Regions from separate parts of the Mesorhizobium sp. Mes31 genome, predicted to be linked through region 2. Evidence: riboswitches for the same ligand, from Rfam matches in the RefSeq annotation. Region 2 holds a riboswitch; the other holds the start of a gene.

Region 1 (3,515 bases), on a different contig from region 2:
GCATCGGGCTTCATCTCGCCGGTCAGCATCTTCAGCAGCGTCGTCTTGCCGGCGCCGTTCGGCCCGACCAGACCGACGCGATCGCCGCGCTGGATGCGGGTCGAAAACCCCTTGACCACGGTGAGGTCGCCAAAACTCTTCTCGATGTTCTTGGCCTCGATCACCAGCTTGCCGGACTCGGCGGCGTCGCTCGCCACCATGGTGGCCGAACCTTCGGCGCCGCGATGGCCGCGGAAGCGCTGGCGCATGGTCTGCAGTTCGCCGAGCCGTCGCATGTTGCGCTTGCGCCGCGCCGTCACGCCATAGCGCAGCCAGTGTTCTTCGCGCACGATCTGGCGGCCGAGCTTGTGCTGCTCGCGCTCTTCCTCTTCCAGCACGAGATCGCGCCATTCCTCGAAATGGCCAAAACCTTTGTCCAGCCTGCGGGTCTGGCCGCGATCGAGCCAGATGGTGGCGCGCGATACGCGCTCGAGGAAGCGGCGGTCGTGCGAGATGACGACGAGTGCCGAGGAGGTGCGGACGAGCTCTTCTTCCAGCCATTCGATGACCGACAGGTCGAGATGGTTGGTCGGCTCATCGAGCAGGAGAATGTCGGGCTCCGGCGCCATGACGCGGGCAAGGGCCGCGCGCCTGGCCTCGCCGCCGGAAAGATCGTTCGGCCGCTCCTCGCCCGAGAGGCCAAGATGCTCCATCAAATAGCTGGCGCGGTAGGGATCGTCGGCAGGGCCAAGCCCCGCCTCGACATAGGCGCGGACCGTCTGGAAACCCTCCATGTCAGGCATCTGCGGCAAATAGCGGACGGTCGCCGAAGGCTGGCGGAAAACCTCGCCGTCCTGCGGCTCGATCAGGCCGGCGGCGATCTTCAGCAGCGTCGACTTGCCGGAACCGTTGCGGCCGACCAGCGCGATCTTGTCACCGGCCGAAGCCGTCAAGGCGGCCCCATCGAGCAGCGGCGTGCCGCCGAAGGTCAGTTTTATCCCGTCGAGATTGAGAAGGGGCGGGGCCATATCAGCTTTCGGGTAATGGATAGGGGTGAGCGAGCAGCATCGCGCGGCCATGGTCCAGGGCGATTCCGAGGCGGCCCTCGACCTCGTTGGAAATGGTCAGCGACGAGCCGAACGCCACCTTCACGTGGTTCAGCGGCCATTTGGCGCCAGTGACGGTCAGGCCGGCAAGCTCGGAAAGGCCGAGCACCGAAAACAGCGTGCCGTCGGCATAGTCGAAGCCAGCCGTTCCGTGCAGCAGTGGGACGGCTTCCTGGGCGCCGCTGGTCAGAAGCACCTTGGTCCCGGCTTCGGCCAGCCGCAGGCCAAGCGCCATATGCAGGAAGGCGTGGTCGGCGCGCTTGCCGCCGAAAGCGCCGGCGAGCACCAGGCTGGTCGCGCCGCGTTCGAACGCGGCGGCGATGGCCAGTTCGCCATCGGTCTTGTCCTTCTCGGCCGGAAAGGTCCGGCGGGGCACCGCGGCGAGGTCATCCGGCAGATTGGCCGGCACCGAATCGAAATCACCCACCCACAGTTCCGGGACAAGGCCGAGCAGCCGCGCATGGCCGATGCCGGCGTCGGCGGCGATCACGCGCGAGCCTTCGACCTGGCGGTCGAGCCGGGGCGTGCGGATGAGATCGCCGCCAAGCAGGATGGTGAATGTGCTCATATCTTGTGGCCCTTACCAGCCCGGCAACGGAAACGGAAGGCCGGCAGACTCCCACTTGCGCGGTTCGTCGACCGGGCCTATGTGTCGAAACGCTCTAACGGGGTGCCGGACGCGATCTTCGCGGACCGGCTGAGAGGCAGTCTCGCCAACCCGCTGAACCTGATCCGGTTTGTACCGGCGGAGGGATTAGACGTTTCGGACAGTCCGACGCCTCAATTCCTTTCAATTCGAACGAAGGAGGCGCCGATGCGCACGCTTTTATATTCTCTTGTCTCAGCAATGGCCGTTGTCCTGTCCGGGCCGGCCTTGGCCAAGGACAAGCTCACCATCTACACCTATGAGAGCTTCACCGCCGACTGGGGGCCCGGTCCGGTGGTGAAGAAGGAATTCGAAGCCGAATGCGGCTGCGATGTGGACTTCGTCTCGGTCGCAGATGGCGTGGCGCTGCTCAACCGCGTCAAGCTGGAAGGGGCATCGACCAAGGCCGACATCGTGCTTGGGCTCGATACCAATCTCACCGCCGACGCAAAGGCCACCGGCCTGTTCGCGCCGCATGGCGCGGTGGCGGATATCAATGTGCCGGGCGGCTGGAGCGACGACACTTTTGTCCCCTTTGACTACGGTTACTTCGCCGTCGTCTACGACACCGAGAAGCTGAAGACACCGCCCAAGAGCCTCAAGGACCTGGTCGAGGGCAGCGCCGACGACAAGATCGTCATCCAGGATCCGCGCACCTCGACGCCGGGCCTCGGCCTGCTGTTGTGGGTGAAGTCGGTCTATGGCGACAAGGCGCCGGAAGCCTGGGCCAAGCTCAAGGCGAAGGTGCTGACCGTGACGCCGGGCTGGAGCGAAGCCTATGGCCTGTTCACCAAGGGCGAGGCGCCGATGGTGCTGTCCTACACCACCTCGCCGGCCTACCACATGGTCGCCGAGAATACCGAGCGCTACCAGGCGGCGTCCTTCGAGGAGGGCGAGTATCTGCAGATCGAGGTCGCCGGCATCACCACGACAGGCGCGAAGAACCCGCTGGCGGAAAAGTTCATGACCTTTATGACCGGACCGAAGTTCCAGGATGCCATCCCCGAGACCAACTGGATGTTCCCGGCCGGCAAGACCGACAAGCCGCTCAACCCGGCCTTCGACAAACTGGTCAAGCCGACCAAGACCTTGCTGTTCAGCCCGGAGGAGGTCGCGGCCAATCGCAAGGTGTGGGTCGATGAATGGCTGGCGGTGATGAGCAAATAGGGTTCAAACCTCGTCGGATGTTTATGCCAAGCCACCCCCCTCTGGCCTGCCGGCCATCTCCCCCGCAAGGAGGGAGATTGGCAGCTCTTTCGCCTCGCTTATTCCTGCCACTTTGTAGATTGGCCCGGGCGGTGGAACGCGCAATCTCCCCCCTTGCGGGGGAGATGTCCGGAAGGACAGAGGGGGGGGGCGGGAACTCGACCCGAGCCAAGAATTTACTTCGATCAGCACCCCGTTGCGGTGTTGGGTAGCGCGACATGCATACGCGCCATCCGTCTGACCCCCGCATCAGCGCCGGCATTGTCGCGCTTGCCGCGATCGCGCTGCTGATCGGCGGCGCGTTTGCCGGCCTGCTTTTCGAAGGCGCCCATGACTTTTCCGGTGCATGGGCAGCCTTCGATCCCTATCTGCTGCGCGTCGTGCGCTTCACGCTGTGGCAGGCGGCACTTTCGACGCTGCTTTCCGTCGGCCCGGCACTGTTCGTGGCGCGCGCCCTGTCGCGGCATCCACGTTTCCTCGGCCGCGCTTTCATCCTGCAGCTTTTCGCCGTGCCATTGGCGCTGCCGGCCATCGTCGCCGCCCTCGGCATCCTCGCCCTCTATGGCCGCGCCGGCTAT
Region 2 (3,515 bases):
GACTTGCCGGCGCCCGAAGGCCCAAGGATGGAGACGAATTCGCCGGCACCGACACCAAGCGAAATGTCGGCGAGCACTTCGAGCCCGCCGAACGCCTTGCGCACATGCCGCAGTTCGAGCCGGCTCATCGCCCCGGTCCCTTCCCCCGAGCTTGCCTGTCGGTCCGTTCCCAGGGCATGGCCAGGTGCTGCAGCAGCACCGTCAGTCCAAACAGGACGAGCGTGAGCGCGGCGCTGACGCCGACGGCGGCCAGCACCAGATCGGGGCGGAAATTGTTCTTGGCATTGAGCATGTAGATGCCCAGCCCCTTCGCGGCACCGGCATATTCGGCGAAGATGGCGCCGACCACGGCATAGGTGATGGAGATCCGCAGACCGGCGAAGAAATAGGGCAGCGCCGAAGGCAGCCGCGCCAGCACGAAGACGCGCCAGGGCCCTGCCCCCATGGCGCGCAGCACTTGGCCGATCTCGGCCTCCGTCGCCTCGTAGCCCTGCACCAGGGCCACCAGCATCGGAAAGAAGGTGACCAGCGCCACCAGTATGATCTTAGGGGTCAGCCCGAAGCCGAACCACAGCACCACCAGCGGCGCGATGGCGACCAGCGGCAAGGTCTGGCTGATGACGAACACCGGAAACAGCGCACGCCGCAGCGGTTGGAAAAAGTCGACCAGCATCGACAGCGCGAAGGCAGCGCTGAGCGAACAGGCAAAGCCGAATAGCGTGGCGCGGAGGGTGGGAATGGTGTTGTCGATCAGCGCTTGGCGATTGAGCATCGCCTGCGCGAAGACGCGCGACGGCGCCGGCAGTATCGTCGGCTTGATGCCGGAATAACGGGCGCAAAGCTCCCACGCCAGCAGGAGCAGCCCGGCCGAGATCACCGCCGGGGCTGCCCTGGCGAAGAGACCCGCGAATTGATGCGAGTGGCTGGACGACGATGAGACCACGGGAGATGTCCTTGGACGGGTACTCGCGCACAAGCGCGGGTAGGCTCAGACAGCGGTGGGGCTGTTGGCGGAGACCGTGACGTCGAGGGTTACGTGACCGGCGCCTGGCCCGAAGCGGCAGAAGGCCTCGTTCAGCGCCAGAAAGATCGCGCCGGCATCGCCGCGCAATTTGGTGCAGAAATTCTTGGAGCGCTCATAGACGCCGGACTGCTTCAAGAAGTCGATGCAGCCATAGATCTCGTCCATGTGGTCGTCGGTGCCCATCACATAGAGCGAGAACTGCGCCGCCGCCGGCTGGCCGGTGACAGCGGCTTCACGCACCGCGCGGATGGCAGCCTCCTTGCGCGGACCGAGCGGCCCGACAGGTCCGCCAAACGCATCGGAGCGGCAGATCGGATCGTCCGGCTCGCCCGGGCAGCCGCGCGAGATGGCGGCCGACAGCACGCAGTGCTTGCCGCTGCGGGCCGCCGCCACGAACAGATCGCGAAGAGCCGGGAACAGGACTTCGGGCGGCCCGACCAGCAAGGTCGAGATATCGTCGGTCTCGATCCTGAGCCTGTCGCGGTAGGGATCGAGCGCGCTGAGCGCACCAAGAATGATGCCGACGAAATCGTCGGCCATGGGATATAGGGAAATTTGTGCGCCTGAAAACATCGCCCGCCTCGCTCCGCTGGTATTACCCAGATCAGCTTCTAGGGTCTGTGGGCTTGCCGCCCCCGTCTCAGCCCCGACCGTACGGAGCACCCCTGTGGATGCGGGGGTTAAAGCACCATTCAAGCGATTGGGGAAGCCGTTTTCTTCAGCGCGCTGCGTCAAAACCATTGCGCCAGGGGCCAACGGCAGCTCGCAGGACACCGCCCTGCCGACAACAACTGCGGCAAGCAGGCCATGCGGCGGACGCTCATCTCTGCCCGGACTTGCTTTCCATTTTGCCGAAAAGTCGCATTGCCGGGCGCGTTTCCTTGACTGGAGCGGGTACGAACATACTTCGCACTTTCAGGAGCCGTTTGAGCAGGCGGCTATAGGTGAGATGCAGAACCCTGCCATCGGCAAGATCGAACTCCACCGTCCCCCATCGCTTGACCGGTGCCTCTCCGGTGGGAGGACCCAGCCTGCGAATCTGCAATGCCAGCCTGACCTTGCGGCCGGCTACCGTGAGGTAGATGCCCGGCAGCAGTCCCAGCACATGCCACAGCCGCGCAACATGCTCGATCGACATGGCCTGCGAGATCATCAAATGGGCGGGCTCGAGCCGCGCCCAGACGAAGTCACCGGCTGGCTGCGGCACTCCTGACAAGGCGCCCTTGCAGTAGGCCGGCGCCGCCTCGCTCACCAGCATCCGCATCGCGGTCGCCGCTCCATCGACCAGGCTCTGTCTCGACACCCAGTCAGCTTCGGAAAAAGGAACCTGTCCGAGGACGTCGCCCTCGTCGAAACCGGCGGACATCTTGTGCAGCGTGACGCCGCCGTGAACAGCATGCAGACCGTCCACGGCCAGACGGTGGAGAGGGTGCGGGCCACGGTAGTTGGGCAGCAGCGCCGGGTGAAGATTGAGCCCGCCTTTGGGAAAGCGACCAAGCAGGTCTTGGGGGATCAGGGCCGGGAAAGCATAGCAGATCAGCACATCGGCTGTGATTTCAGACAGTTGCCGGTCAAGCTCGCCCCAGTCGTAAGGCCGGCCAAATTCAATCAGCTTCACCCCGGCGTTACCCAGATAGCGCCGGAGCAGGAGCTTGCGTTTCAGCCTTCGACGGAAATTGCCGATGCTGAAGCCGGTGGGCCGCCGCCGGAAGCCAGGCACGACGATCGCGCCGATGTGGTTTCCCGCCTCCACCCAGCCGGCAAGCAGCGGTCCGGTGTAAGCAGAGATATCCAGCATGAAAACCGCACTGATCGACACCCCACGACCGGCGGGGTCAGTCGAATTCATCTTCTGACGTCCGGTCAAACAGTGCCTTCCTCGCCACCATTCTGCGACCGGCGATCCAGGCCGACCGCACAAACCGCCAAGCAGGGTCGAGCCGCGCCCGTCAGCCGGCCGGTTTGGGTGAAAGCGCCCCCACGGCGGTGACGACCGAAAGTCGTTCGCGTTTCACCAGCACTGGCTTTTCGTAGATCTTCTTCATGTCCACCCCCGAAAGCGCACTGACATCAAATCAGCATCCGCAGTTGGCCAGCGGCACAGCAAACTGTCAACCGCCAGGCAGGGTTTGGCGGCCGGCATTGGCGTGCCGCAGGAAATCGACGAAGACGCGCACGGCCGGCGGCGTATGGTGTTGTTTCTGGTAGCAGAGGAACCAGCCGGGAAAGGTCGCGCACCAGTCGTCCAGCAGCGGCACCAGTTTGCCGGCCTCGATCAGCGGGCGCAGCAAATCTTCCGCCCAGAAGGCAATGCCGACCCCCTGCACCGCGGCGGCAATTGCCATGTCACGGCTGGAAACGACAAGCGGACCGTTGACCGCGACCGAGAACCATTGGCCTTCCCTGGCGAATTCCCATTTGTAGAGGCCGCTGCTGCCCGGCCGGCGCCAGTTGATACAGCGATGCTGGAGCAGGTCCGCCGGTGCTGACG

What was found. Region 2 has a riboswitch for thiamine pyrophosphate ahead of NR193_RS25570 (Ykof family thiamine-binding protein). Riboswitches for the same ligand answer to the same signal wherever they lie in the genome.
Region 1: linked by a shared signal. The riboswitch ahead of thiB (thiamine ABC transporter substrate binding subunit) and the one ahead of NR193_RS25570 (Ykof family thiamine-binding protein) in region 2 are both predicted to bind thiamine pyrophosphate.

What each region holds. Positions count from the first base shown of each region.
Region 1 is NZ_JALJRL010000012.1:170,261-173,775, reverse strand. Features, by position in the region: gene NR193_RS21245 (ABC-F family ATP-binding cassette domain-containing protein) at 1-1,007, opposite strand, end outside; gene NR193_RS21240 (thiamine diphosphokinase) at 1,009-1,653, opposite strand; TPP riboswitch at 1,742-1,856, shown strand; gene thiB (thiamine ABC transporter substrate binding subunit) at 1,900-2,898, shown strand; gene thiP (thiamine/thiamine pyrophosphate ABC transporter permease) at 3,156-3,515, shown strand, end outside.
Region 2 is NZ_JALJRL010000018.1:34,358-37,872, reverse strand. Features, by position in the region: gene NR193_RS25580 (ABC transporter ATP-binding protein) at 1-128, opposite strand, end outside; gene NR193_RS25575 (ABC transporter permease) at 125-943, opposite strand; gene NR193_RS25570 (Ykof family thiamine-binding protein) at 989-1,597, opposite strand; TPP riboswitch at 1,588-1,701, opposite strand; gene NR193_RS25565 (formyltransferase family protein) at 1,845-2,873, opposite strand; gene NR193_RS25560 (putative RiPP precursor) at 2,974-3,069, opposite strand; gene NR193_RS25555 (LysR family transcriptional regulator) at 3,136-3,515, opposite strand, start outside.